DNA from 2 places in the Brevundimonas sp. TWP2-3-4b2 genome. Region 1 is predicted to be linked to the other one. Evidence: riboswitches for the same ligand, from Rfam matches in the RefSeq annotation. Region 1 holds a riboswitch; the other holds the start of a gene.
What was found. Region 1 has a riboswitch for S-adenosylmethionine ahead of metX (homoserine O-succinyltransferase MetX). Riboswitches for the same ligand answer to the same signal wherever they lie in the genome.

Region 1 (6,562 bases):
AGGGCGTCGAACCGGGTCGACAGGATGCTGGCCGGATCGCGGCCATTGCGGATCAGTTCCAGGCGGTTGTCGGAAGCCGCCTTCCCGCGGATGGCCCAGGCCGGCGGCTCGACCGAGCGGTCTCCCATGGCGCGGGCGGTGACCCACAGGGCGGTGCTGTTCAGGGCCCCTTGCGCCGACCAGCCCCAGACCCCGGGTGCCAGCAGGACGACACGATCGGCGGCCGGCGGGCGGCCCGAGCCGAAGGCGGCGATGGCGACCGAGCCGCCCATACTCTCGCCGACCACAGTGATGATGGCCTGCGGATGGCGGGCGCGGGCGATGGACACGGCGGTGCGGACGTCCTCGGTCAGGCGGGCCTCGCCGGCCCAGACGCCACGGCCCGGCGCGTCGCCGAAACCGCGCTGGTCAAAGGCCCAGGTCTCGATCCCCTGTTCGGCCCACCATGGGCCGGCAAGGCGGAAAGAGGCGCGGCTGTCGTTCATGCCGTGCAAGGCGATGATGACCGCCCAGGGGTCTCCGGCCTCGGGTGCCCAGCTGGCGAGCGGCAGGCGTGCGCCGTCGTCCATGATCAGCATGCCCGCTTCGAGCGCGGGCCCGGAGAATCCGGCCGGCGCGGCGAGTGGCGTCTGGATGGCCGGGGTGGCGCAGGCCGACAGGGTCAGGACTGCGGTCAGAAGGACCAATGCGCGGATCATGGCGCAAGGATGCCCTGAACACGCTCGCGAAGGTAGGGCACAATCTCGGCCTCGAACCACGGATTCCGGCGCAGCCAGGCCGTATTGCGCCACGACGGGTGCGGCAGGGGCAGGATGGACGGCGCGTATTCGCGCCACGCGCGCACCGTCCCGGTCATATTGACCTTCGCCTGATCCCTCAGCGCCCAGACCTGGGCATAGCCACCGACCAGCAGGGTCAGTTCGACATCAGGCAAGGCTGCCAGCAATTGCGGTCGCCACAGCTCTGCGCACCGGCGCGGCGGCGGATAATCCCCGCCGCTTCTGCCGTTTTTGTGGGGGGCCGTGCCGGGATAGCAGAAGGCCTGGGCGGCCACGCCAAGGCGTTGGTCGGCATAGAACGTCTCGTAGTCCACGCCCAGCCACTGGCGCAGCCGGTCGCCCGACGGGTCGGTGAACGGCAGGCCGCTTTCGTGCACGCGCCGCCCCGGGGCCTGGCCGCAGATCAGCAGCCGTGTTCCGGGAAAGACCCGGACCACCGGGCGCGGGGTATGCGGAAGCTGGCCGAGACAGGCCCGGCAGGCGCGGATGTCGGCGAGGACGGCGTCAAGGCCGTCCGCCGGATCATGCGAAGTCGTCATCGTCCTCGACGACGGGCGGCAAGGCCGCGAGGGCCGCCGCCGTTTCCTCGGCCGTCGGCAGACGCAGGCGGATCACCCCCTTGAAGGCGTTAGGGTCGATCACCTTGCCCTTCTTGGTGATGGTCAGCCGGCCCTCGCGCATCAAGGCGAGCGCGCAATGGCGCACCTTGGGCAGCATGCGCTGCCACTGCTCGGGCTGCAGGTCCTTGGCCACATCGGACGGTTCGATGCTCTTGCCGCCGACACCCTTGGGGTCGGCCTTCGCCAGTTTTTCGAAGATGGCGGATTCGATGGGGTCGCTCATCGTGCCTATATGCTGCATTGCGAGAGCAAGAAGAAGGCAGAGTTCGCATGGTCCAGAAAGTCACCGTAACCGAAGGCGAGTTCGCCGGCTGGCAGACCTATGATCTGCACGGCACCTTTGATCAGGTGGTGGGGCCGTTCTATTTCCGGCCCGACGCCGACGGGCGGATGCGATGCGCCTTCCGGGCCGAGCCCAAACACATGAACGCCGGCCACCGGATGCATGGCGGTTGCCTGATGACCTTCGCCGACATCGCCCTGTTCCAGACCGCCTATCAGGAGATGGAAGGGGCGTCCGGTGTGACTGTGTCACTGGACTCGACCTTTATCGACGGAGCCTGGGTCGGGGAACTGATCGAGGCAACCGGAGAAGTCATCCGCGCCGGCAAGAGCCTGATTTTCGTGCGCGGCCAGATCAATGCGGGCGAGCGGGTGCTGATGACCTACTCGGGTGTGATCCGGAAATTTACGCCGCGAGGCTGACCGGGGAACTGACAGGGCGGGCCGGATACGGGACCGGGCCGGTCGCGGCTTTGTGCTGCAACAAGGGGATTGACGTCGCGGGACGTGTCGGCCACCGTAAGGGCACTCATCAAGACCGGCGGAGGGATAGGCCCTTTGATGCCGGGGCAACCTTCCAGGATCCACCCGATCCCGGAGATGGTGCCAACTCCTGCGAGGCCTCCCCGGAAGCCGCGAGAGATGAGTGAAGCGACGGCCCCCTCACGCGTGGGGTCCGACTGACTTCACGGGTCTGTCACGCAAGGAATTGGTTCGCCCCATCGGTTTCGCTGAGCGAGACCGGAGCGGACCGTGGCGTCCATCGAGAAGACCAGAATCGAAGCGACGGGCCGCGATGTGCGCATTCCCGTCCCCGCCGGCTTTCGGCTTGAGTCCGGCCAGGACCTGACCGCGACCGAGGTCGTCGGACGGTTGTATGGCGTTGAGGGCGGCCCGCTGATTGTGGTCGCGGGCGGCATCTCAGGCGACCGGTTCGCCACGCGCTGGTGGTCGTGGGCCGTTCGGAACGGTGGCCCGATCGATCTGGATCGCGTGCGCGTTCTGGCCTTCGACCTGCTGCCGGGTCGCACGGATCGCGGCATCACCATCAGCACCCGCGATCAGGCGTGGCTGCTGGCCCTGCTGCTGGACGGCATGAATGAACCGCGTATCGACGCCTTCGTCGGTGCCTCCTACGGCGGCTGCATTGGTCTGGCTTTCGCCGCTGCCTTCCCCGCGCGGATCGGAGCGCTGACGGTCATATCGGCCGCGCATCGATCCCATCCCGCCGCAACGGCGGCACGCGGCATCCAGCGCAGGCTGCTGGCCTTCGCCCGTGACTGCGGCCGCGAGGCCGAGGGGATCGCCCTCGCCCGCCAGCTGGCCATGACGACCTATCGCTCCGCCGACGAGTTCGCCCTGCGGTTCAGCCTCACCCCGCCCACCCGTGCCGGCGAGCCCTATCCGGTCTGCGATTATCTGATCGCCCGCGGGGTCGACTATGCCGACGCCACCTCGGCCGAACGCTGGATCAGCCTGTCGGACTCGCTCGACCGGCATGAGGTCGCGCCGGAGGCCGTCCTCTGCCCATTGACCGTGATCGGCTTCACCTCTGACCGGCTGGTGCCGATCGCGGACAGCCGCGAGCTGGCCGCCCGGGCTCCGAACCTTCGCCGACTGATCGAGGCCCCTTCGATCTTCGGCCACGACGCGTTTCTGAAGGAGCGCGAGCTGGTCGGCCAGGCCCTTCACGACGTCCTCAAACCCCTCACCGCCCCCCAGCCCAGCGAGATTGCCGCATGACCGCCCCAGCTCAATCCCATCCCTGTACGACCGCCGCGCGTCATGGTGTGAACAGCGACCCGGCGCACGGCGCAGTGATGCCGCCGATCTATCTGTCGTCGAACTACAGCTTTGACGGGCTGGATGGGAAGCGGCGCTATGACTATAGCCGGTCGGGCAATCCGACCCGCGACTTGCTCGGCGAAACCCTCGCAAAACTGGAGGGCGGATGCGGTGCCGTGGTCACCGCGACCGGAATGGCCGCGGTGGATCTGGCGCTGTTCTCGCTCACACCCGGCGACCTGCTGATCGCCCCGCACGACCTTTACGGCGGGACCCATCGGCTACTGAGCGCCCGGGCCAGACGCGGCCATTTCGACGTGCAGTTCGTCGATCAGAACGACCGCGTCGCGCTGGACGCGGCCTTCGCCCTGCATCCGAAACTGATCCTTATCGAAACGCCGTCCAACCCGTTGATGCGTGTGGTCGATGTCGCCGACATCTGCGCACGCGCCCATGCCGTCGGCTGCAAGGCAGCGGTGGACAACACCTTCCTGTCGCCGGCGTTGCAGCAGCCGCTCGCCCTCGGCGCAGACCTGGTGATCCATTCGACCACCAAATACATCAACGGCCATTCCGACGTGGTCGGCGGCTGTGTGGTGGCCAGGGACCCGGCCGACCTGGAAAGCCTGACATGGTGGGCCAACTGTCTGGGGGTCACCGGATCGCCCTTCGATGCCTATCTGACCCTGCGCGGCGTAAGGACCCTGTTCGCGCGGATCGAGCGGCAGCAGGCGACCGCGGGCCGCATCGCGGAATGGCTGGACGCCCACCCCGCGGTGGGTGCCGTCCACTATCCGGGTCTCGCCTCCCATCCGGGGCATGCGGCCGCATCGCGTCAGCAGTCCGGCTTCGGTGCCATGCTGTCGTTCGAGCTGGCCAACCTCAACGCCGTGCGCGCCTTCGTTGATGAACTGGAGGTCTTCACCCTGGCCGAGTCGCTGGGCGGCGTGGAAAGCCTGATCGCCCATCCGGCCCTGATGACCCACGCCTCCATGGTTCCTGAAGCCCGCGCGGTGGCCGGCATCACCGATGGACTGCTGCGCCTTTCGGTCGGGCTGGAGCACCCGGAAGATCTGTTGGCCGATCTCGCCCGGGCCCTGCAGGCGGTGGTCGTCGACGCGCCCCTCGCCACTGAAGCCGCCTGAGAGGACCGCAACATGCCCGCCGTGTTCCTGTGTCGTCCCACAGTCGAGGGCGCGCCGGCGCCCGCCGCCGCCGAGCCGGTCGCCCTCCTTCAGCTCGACGCCGGCCAACCCGCCGACGCCGCTTCAGCCGTCTATCGTGAGTTCCGCCGCGGCCGGCGTGTCGTGGCCGTCGCATCCGGCGGGGCGACCGCGCTCGGCAGCCTGGTCACGGCGCTCGCCGCGATCGGCGTCGTAGCCACCCGGCCCGGCCACGGCGAGACCCTGCTGAGCGATGACGTCGCCCTTCTTGCCGGACCCGACGTCGCTACGGATGGTCCGGCCGCCGGGCCGTTCCGGCCCCTGCGCATCGCACTGGCCGGGTGTGGAGTCGTCGGTGGCGGGGTGCTGCAACGCCTGCTCGCCGACCCCCGCTTCGAGGTCGTCGGGGTGCTGGTGCGTGATCCCGGCAAGCGGCGCGACGTCGTCGTCCCGAAGGGACTGGTGCGGCTCGACCCCGCGGCTCTGCTGGCGCGAGAGCCGGCCGTGCTGGTCGAGGCCATATCCGATCCCTCGACGGGCCGGGCCCTGATCTGCGCCGCCCTGACGCGTGGCGTCGCCGTGGTCAGCGCCAGCAAACAGGCCCTCGCAGGTGATCTGACCACCCTGACCGCCCTGGCCCGAACGTCGGGCTCACCTCTGCTCTATTCCGCCAGCGTCGGCGGCGGTTCGCCGCTGATCGAAACCGTCCGCCGCGCCCGGGACCATGGGGCCGTGGTCCGCATCGAGGCCGTGCTCAACGGGACCTGCAACTTCATTCTCAACAGGCTGGCGGATGGTGTCACCTTCGACGCGGCGCTGGACGCCGCCCGCGTCGCCGGCTTCGCCGAAGAGGACCCGTCCGCCGATCTGACGGGTCTGGATGCCGCCGCCAAACTGTCGATCCTGGCGCATGAGGCGTTGGGCCAAGGTCCGACCGTGGATTCAATCCCCCGCGACACCCTGGCCGCCGACGCGGTCCTGCCCGCCGGGCGCGTTCGCCAGATCGCCAGTCTGGACCTGCGGGCCGGCACGGCGGACATCGCCTTCCGTGCGGTCGAGGGCGACGGCCTGTTCGCCGACCTGCCCGACGAGTGGAACGCGCTGCGGGTGGAGACGGCGGACGGCCGCGTCTTCACCACCCGCGGTCGTGGTGCCGGTCGGCTTCCCACCACTGAGGCCGTCTGGGCCGATCTGAACGACCTGCTCGCAGTCTGGCCGTATCAGGGGGGATGCAACGGTCACACCGATACAGACCCCCTCATCCTAAGGCTCTGATCATAAAAAATAAAGGGCGGCTAGTGGACCGATCTTTTGTCTCAAATCCTGACGCCGCCGGCCGCTATCTAAAAAGGGTGAAGATCCCCAAGCCCGGCAGGATCTCGACAATGTCCCGATGCCTTGCGCTCAGGCGGGAGGTGTCAACGACAACGACATCGTCGCCGAGTACGACCGGATCCGCAGTCTCACCGCGGCGGATGGCGGCGAGGTCGAAGACGGCGACCATCGGCCCTCCATCAGTCGATCTGAAGACCGCAACCCTTTTCAGGTCAGCGATCCGGGTACCGCCTTGCGCCATGGCGACCGCCTGCAAGAGGGTCGTGCGCCCGCGCATCTCATAAACCCCGGGCTTCATCACCGCGCCATCCACGGTAATCTTCTGGCTGGCGGCTTCAGAAACCGAGACAGATACCTCGGGATTTCGAAGATATCTCTCGCCCAGCCTTCTCTCCAGGTCCGTCGAAAGCTCTGCCGGCGTTAATCCAGCTGCCTGAACAGACCCCAGCAGGGGCAACTGCAGCTTGCCCGAGGCGTCAACAAAAATCTCAGCAAACGTCAAGTCCTCGACCTGGAATACCGTCACGGAAAGCTTGTCGGAGGGACCGATGCGATATCCGCTGGCGTCCGCGCCAGCGGAGGCGGCCATAAACTGCTC
Region 2 (6,562 bases), 430 kb from region 1:
CGGGCCTGTAGCCCTGGTCGATTTGCCTCTGTTCAGAGCCGGTCATCATGATGCTCTCACGTTCGCCGCCGGTGAGGCGGATGCGGAGTCCCGAAGAGATGTCCAATCGGGTTCTGGAGGGGCAGTAAAAGCGAGGGTCCAGTACCGTGTGGTGACCCCGCAGGGTCGTTGGACCGGCTCCTCGAATTTGCAGTAGGCCTTTCGCGCGTCAGCAGGCGGAAGGGCGTGTTGAACCATTCTGCGACTGGCTCGAATCCGCCTTATCGCCAAGGCCAGATGACCGGGTTGCTCGATCTCGCTTGTTCTTGCTGCACGCCAAAACGCTGGAAAACACTGCGGACAGGAGCAGGCGTCAAATGCTTCAAGGTAGCTCTCTAGCCCCGCAAACACGGTTCGCTGGGACATCAGCTGCGCGACAGCCACGACATGGGCCGCCGTCGGGCTGCCGCCGAAAGCACCGATGTGATGATCTATGTAGGCGAGAAGCCTTGAGTGAAGCGCTCGGCCGCGCGCCAGCTTCTGGTACGCCGCCGCCATGCCAAAGCGTCCCTTCCACTGATGGAACTTTTCGGACGCCGCCAGTTCTGCGACATCAGCCGCAGCCGGTCCGGAACCGAACAGCGGCTCAATCTGCACACCGGCCTGGGCTAGCGATGCCCCTGCAGCGCCAACCGCAACGCTGGTCGACGCAGCCACGAAGACGCGGCGGCTAGACCCGACCATCGGAGGCCTCCTGACATGGGACAACTCGGGCCTGCGTCAGACGCAAGATGTCTGGAAAGTCGCTATCCAGTACCCACGGATTCATGCCGGTGGGGCTTCGGCCGTCAGGTGGCCGAAACTCGATCATGACCACCGATGCCGCCGAAAGGTGCTCGGGGCCCGGCGCGGCACCGGCCAACCCCTGATACCAGGTGGCGTAAGCCGCGAGACGGGCGGTGAAGTGCTCGCGTCGGGCGACCACGTAGGGCCCCGGCGCGCCCCCGGAAATCTTGAGACGCGCCAGGGCGTCAATGGATCTTCCGGTGTCTTCATCTAGCGGAGGGGTCAACGGACCGCTTCTGTCCGGGGCGCTCATGCCGGGCTCCTCGCTGGCTGTGATCTGCGGGCGAGCTTGGGGGCCGGCGGCGCGAGCGGCGAACTGCGAAGCTCCCCAAACAGCGCATCGGGAGCCGACCTCTCCCAGGCAAAGTCCGGGCGTCCGAAATGTCCGAAGGCCGCCGTCGGCAAGAACCTGGGTGAGGTCAGCGCGAGCCGGTCGATGATCGCGCGAGGCCGCAAGGCGGCGAGCAGACCGGCGGCTGCGCCGGCATCCAACTCGAGCCCTCGCCCTCCGCCCAGATCGAGGTGCACAGCAACGGGCTCGGCCACGCCGATTGCATAAGCGAGCCTCACCTCACAGGCTTCTGCGAGGCCGGCCTCGACTATGGTTAGAGCCAACTGCCGCGCGGCATAGGCCCCTGCCCGGTCGGACTTGGTCCCGTCCTTACCGGAGAAGGCCCCGCCGCCGTGTCTGGCAAAGCCGCCGTAGGTATCGACGATGATCTTGCGACCGGTCAGCCCGGCGTCGGCGACGGGACCACCTTCAATGAAGGTCCCGGCAGGGTTCAACAGCAGCTCTGCAGCGTCGGCGTCGGCGCCCAGGACCGGCCGGATCACCTCTTCGCGCAGCAACTCCCTGACGTCGGAGAGGGAGACGTCTGCCAGGTGCTGGCTGGAAAGCACGATCGTGTGCAGCCCGGCCGGCCGGCCATTCTCATAGCGAACGCTCACCTGCGCCTTGGCGTCGGGGCCAAGTAGTCCGAGCCGCTCTCGCACCTGCTTGTGGCGACGCATCAGCCGGTGAGCCAAGGCGATCGGCGTCGGAAGGCGCTCATCGGTCTCTCGGCTGGCGAAGCCGAACATCATCCCCTGGTCGCCGGCACCGGTGTCTGGTCCCCCGCCCACGCCGTCACCGATCTCGGCGGCCTGCAGGCTGATCGTGGTCCGGACGTCCAACTGGGCCAGGTCGATGCCCCATCGGTCGTCACTGTGGCCAATGCTGGAGAGCACGCCTCGGACAATCTCCGGAAAGTCGAGCGATAGATCTCGCCCGGTCAGCTCTCCAAACAGCCAGACTGAAGACCCCTTGATGGCGGCCTCGACAGCGACACGGGCCTGGGGGTCCTGCCTGAGCGCAGCATCCAGCACCGCATCGGACAACTGATCGGCAATCTTGTCGGGATGGCCGTCGGCCACACTCTCTGACGTGAACAGGCCCTCAACGGGGGCCAGGCGGCCTACAGACACTCGGCTCATGGGGAGCGCTCCTTCGCATCAGCGAGAACCGCGAACAGAGATGTGACCCGTAGAGCCCGTATAATTGCCGGTCGGCCACATCCCCTTTCGGGAGCCACCTTGCCCGGGAGGGCAGGTTGGCGACGGCCAACATGGCCGCTCTCTTAATGTCGAATGCAGGCTGGCGACGGGGGGGACGGATGTCAAGCGGAACGGTCGGGCCATCACCGGCTACGCACGGCAACAATGCCAACGTCAGAGAGGCCCCCGCTCGCCGCACCCATCGTAGGTGTTGATCCGCTCGTCCAGGTAGGAATGAGGTCAGGTCGATTTTTCGATCCAGTCGTCGCGTCTTTGAAGGAGGCCAGAAATCTGCCGACACCACACTTCGTGGTGACTATGTGGTGACTGAAGAGCGTATCTCCAGCCGGCTCTCAGTGCCAACATGTTGAAAAGAATGGCGCACCCGACAGGATTCGAACCTGTGACCCCTGCCTTCGGAGGGCAGTACTCTATCCAGCTGAGCTACGGGTGCGTCTGCGGCGAAACGCCGGACGGAGGGCCTTACAGCAGGACCGCGCCGCCCTCAATCCCGAATGCGCGCCGGAAGCGCCCGGGCACGTGGCCGAGCCCGGGCCTTTCTGAATGATTTGAAAGGTGCGGCCCGGCGCATCGTCATCTAGCGTGCGCGCCTCTTTGCCGATGGAGGTCTCGATGCGCGCCTTTCTGCTTGGATTGTTGATGCTGGTGGGGGCCTGTGCCATTCGGCCTGACGATGTGACGACCGGCCATCCCGGTGTCGCGCCTGACAGTCTGGACGCCATCGCCGAGTCCTATGTCGCCCTGATCCTCGAGATCGGCGAGCGCGAGCCGGGCTATGTCGACGCCTATTATGGCCCGGCGGAATGGCAGGCGGCGGCCCACGCCAACCCGCGCACCGTGCCGCAGCTGATCGAGGGTGCGGCGGCGCTGACCGCGCGATTGAACGCCGTCCCGACCCGCGGAGCAGAACCCATGGCGGTTCAGCGGCGCAAATATCTGCTGGCCCATGTCTCGGCGGCCTCGGCCCGTCTGCGCATGCTATCGGGCGAGAAGATGGGCTTCGCCGACGAGGCCGAGGCCCTGTTCGGCATCCGGCCTGAACTGCTGCCTCTCTCCACCTACGACCCCGTCCTGGCCGAGGTCGACGCCCTGCTGCCGGGACCCGGCGCGCTGACCGACCGGGTGACGGCCTTCAAGGCCCACTATGTGATCCCGAAGGAACGGCTGCAGACGGTGATGGACGCGGCCATCGCCGAATGCCGCCGCCGCACCGTCCAGCACATCGCCCTGCCCGCCAATGAGCGGTTCAGCCTCAGCCTTGTCGACGACAAGCCCTGGTCAGGGTATAATTATTATCTGGGTGACGCGGCCAGCCGCATCGAGATCAACGCCGACTTCCCCATCTATACGGAACGGGCGATCGATCTGGGTTGTCATGAGGGGTATCCGGGGCACCACGTCTACAACGCCCTGCTGGAAAAGACCTTCGTGCGCGATCGCGGCTGGGTCGAGATGAGCGTCTATCCGCTGTTCAGCCCGATGTCGTTCGTGGCCGAGGGCAGCGCCAACTACGGCATCGATCTGGCCTTCCCGGGCGAGCAGGGCACGGTGTTCGAGCGCGACGTGCTGTTCCCCCTGGCCGGACTGGATCCGTCGACGGCCGACAAGAAGGCGCAGCTGGCCGCGCTGCAGCGCCGTCTGGCACGGGCCGAGTACACGATCGCCGATGATTATCTGGCGGGCCGGGTCGGGCGCGAGGAGACCATCGCCCGGCTGTCCAAATACACGCTGGCCGAACCGGCCAAGGCGGCGCAGCGGCTGCGCTTCATCGACACCTATCGCAGCTACATCATCAACTATGGACTGGGTCGCGACGTGGTCCAGGCCTGGGTCGAGCGGCAGGGCCCGGATCGGTGGGCGGGAATGGAGACGCTGCTGTCGAGCCAGATTTTGCCGGTGGATCTGGACTGAGGGCAAGGGCTTAGGGCTTGGGGCTTAGGGAGTAGGCGATCGTTCAGGCCGAGCGCGATCGGCTAAGCCCTATTCCCTAGGCCCTACTCCCTTCGCTCACTGCGCCAGCATGCCGCCGTCGATCTTGAACTCGGAGCCGGTGACGAATTTCGACTCGTCGGCGGCGAGGTAGAGCACGCAATACGCCACATCGTCCGGCTCGCCGATCCGTTTCATCGGGATGCCGCGCGACAGGCGTTCGTGGGCCTTGGCCTCGTCGCCACCGGCCATGGCGATGAAGGGGTCGAGAATCGGGGTCTTGATGAAGACCGGATGGACCGAGTTGCAGCGCACGTTCCAGTCGCCCTTGGCGGCCTCCAGCGCGATGGTCTTGGTGTACATCCAGACCGCCGCCTTGGTGGCGTTATAGGCGCCCATGCCCGGGGCGGCGGCGAGACCTGCCACCGAACTGATATTGATGATCGACGAAGGTGCCGAAGCCCGCAGGTGGGGCATGGCGTGTTTGCAGCCCAGCATGATGGATTCGATGTTGACCGCCTGGACGCGGCGCCAGTTCTCCAGCGTGTCGGTCTCGACGAACTGAAGGTCTCCCGCGATGCCGGCATTGTTGACCAGGATCGACAGCCCGCCCATGGCCGCGACGGCCCCGTCGATGACCGAGGCCCAGTCGGCCTCGTCGGTGACATCGTGCTGGAAGGCGAAGGCGGCTCCCGGAACCTCGGCGTTGATCGCGTCGGCGAGGGCCGCGACACCCTTCTGATTGACGTCGGTGACGGCGACCTTCGCGCCCTCGCGCGCCAGCATCCAGGCCATGGCCTCGCCCAGCCCGCCGGCCGCGCCGGTGATCAGGGCCTGTTTGCCCGCGACCCGTCCCGCCTTGTTCGCCATCACTTTGCTCCTGTTTCGGTCGCGGCCTGGTCGATGAACCGGGCCATATCGGTGTCCTTGGCGGTGATACCGCCGGCGTCATGGGTGGTCAGAAGGATTTCGACGCGGTTGTAGACGTTCGACCATTCCGGATGGTGGTCCACCTTGTCCGCCAGCAGCGCCACCCGGGTCATGAAGCCGAAGGCGGCATTGAAGTCGGCGAAGACCAGGGACCGCGTGATGGCCGGGCGGTCACCCGCGTGTTCGCGCCACGCCGGCAGGCCCTGCAAGGCTTCCGCAACGTCAATCCGGTCCGTCATGTCGTCCTCCGCATCCCCCCCGCCCTATCCCGCCGGGCGGGCTGTCACAAGCGCCGGGAACGCGCGGCGAAGCTTTGGCGTTACCGAGCGTCGCTGTTCAGGGACCGGGAGCCAGCCATGGACAATATGTGGATCGCCGCGCTCGACCCCGTCGACCGCCGCAGGATCGAACCGCATCTGCATGAAAGGCCCTTCGCCCAGGGACAGATGCTCTACGACGCCGGCGAGGAGGTCACGGAGGTGTGGTTCCCGATGAGTGGCGTGGTTTCGTTGATGACCCTGCTCGACGGCGACCGGATGATCGAGACCGCCGCCATCGGTCGGGAAGGGCTGGTCGGCGTGACCTGCGGCCCCCTGAACGCCCGCGCCGCCAGCCGCGCCATCGCCCAGGTCGACGGGGTGTCGGCCTGCTGTCCGGCCGATGTCTTCGCGGAGGCCCTGCATGCCAGCGAGGCGATGCGGACGGCCCTGGCCAAATTCACGGAGAGCCTGTTCGCCCAGGTGCAGCAGACCGCCGCCTGCAATGCCCAGCACAGGCTGGACGAACGCCTGGCCCGCTGGCTGCTGACCATCCACGACCGCGCCGACAGCGACCGCTTCAGCCTGACCCAGGCCGATATCGCGGGCATGCTGGGCGTGCGCCGCGCCACGGTGTCCGAGGTCGGTGCAGACCTGGAGGACAAGGGGCTGATCCGGCGTGGCAGGGGATGGGTGGAGGTCACCGACCGCCCCGCGCTGGAGGCCGCGGCCTGCGGCTGCTACGCCGCCATGCGCGGCCTGATGAAGGACCTCGGCGTGCCACGCCCGAAGGCGGGGGCCGGGGCCTGAGCCACGGTTCGCCGCCGCGACGACGCAGCCCGGTGACGGCGGGCCGACGACGCGCTAGACCGCCCGCATGACCGACACGGCCCCACCCTCAGGCAAGACCTCATCCTTCGGCTTTCGCGACGTCGACGCGAAGGAGAAGGTGCAGTTGGTCCGCGGCGTGTTCGACAGCGTGGCCTCCAGCTACGATCTGATGAACGACCTGATGAGCGGCGGCGTGCACCGGCTATGGAAGGACGCGGCGGCGGCCAAGCTGAACC

Region 2: linked by a shared signal. The riboswitch ahead of metK (methionine adenosyltransferase) and the one ahead of metX (homoserine O-succinyltransferase MetX) in region 1 are both predicted to bind S-adenosylmethionine.

What each region holds. Positions count from the first base shown of each region.
Region 1 is NZ_JAFCWB010000001.1:113,479-120,040, forward strand. Features, by position in the region: gene ACP7AS_RS00530 (alpha/beta fold hydrolase) at 1-698, opposite strand, end outside; gene ACP7AS_RS00535 (uracil-DNA glycosylase family protein) at 695-1,318, opposite strand; gene ACP7AS_RS00540 (DUF3253 domain-containing protein) at 1,302-1,622, opposite strand; gene ACP7AS_RS00545 (PaaI family thioesterase) at 1,670-2,104, shown strand; SAM riboswitch class I at 2,208-2,330, shown strand; gene metX (homoserine O-succinyltransferase MetX) at 2,435-3,424, shown strand; gene metB (cystathionine gamma-synthase) at 3,421-4,611, shown strand; gene ACP7AS_RS00560 (homoserine dehydrogenase) at 4,624-5,904, shown strand; gene ACP7AS_RS00565 (polysaccharide biosynthesis/export family protein) at 5,969-6,553, opposite strand.
Region 2 is NZ_JAFCWB010000001.1:541,896-548,457, forward strand. Features, by position in the region: gene ACP7AS_RS02550 (hypothetical protein) at 1-106, opposite strand, end outside; gene ACP7AS_RS02555 (hypothetical protein) at 493-651, shown strand; gene metK (methionine adenosyltransferase) at 1,075-2,298, opposite strand; SAM-I-IV-variant riboswitch at 2,349-2,453, opposite strand; tRNA gene ACP7AS_RS02565 (tRNA-Arg) at 2,736-2,812, opposite strand; gene ACP7AS_RS02570 (hypothetical protein) at 2,992-4,290, shown strand; gene ACP7AS_RS02575 (SDR family oxidoreductase) at 4,387-5,178, opposite strand; gene ACP7AS_RS02580 (4a-hydroxytetrahydrobiopterin dehydratase) at 5,178-5,477, opposite strand; gene ACP7AS_RS02585 (Crp/Fnr family transcriptional regulator) at 5,595-6,305, shown strand; gene ACP7AS_RS02590 (class I SAM-dependent methyltransferase) at 6,373-6,562, shown strand, end outside.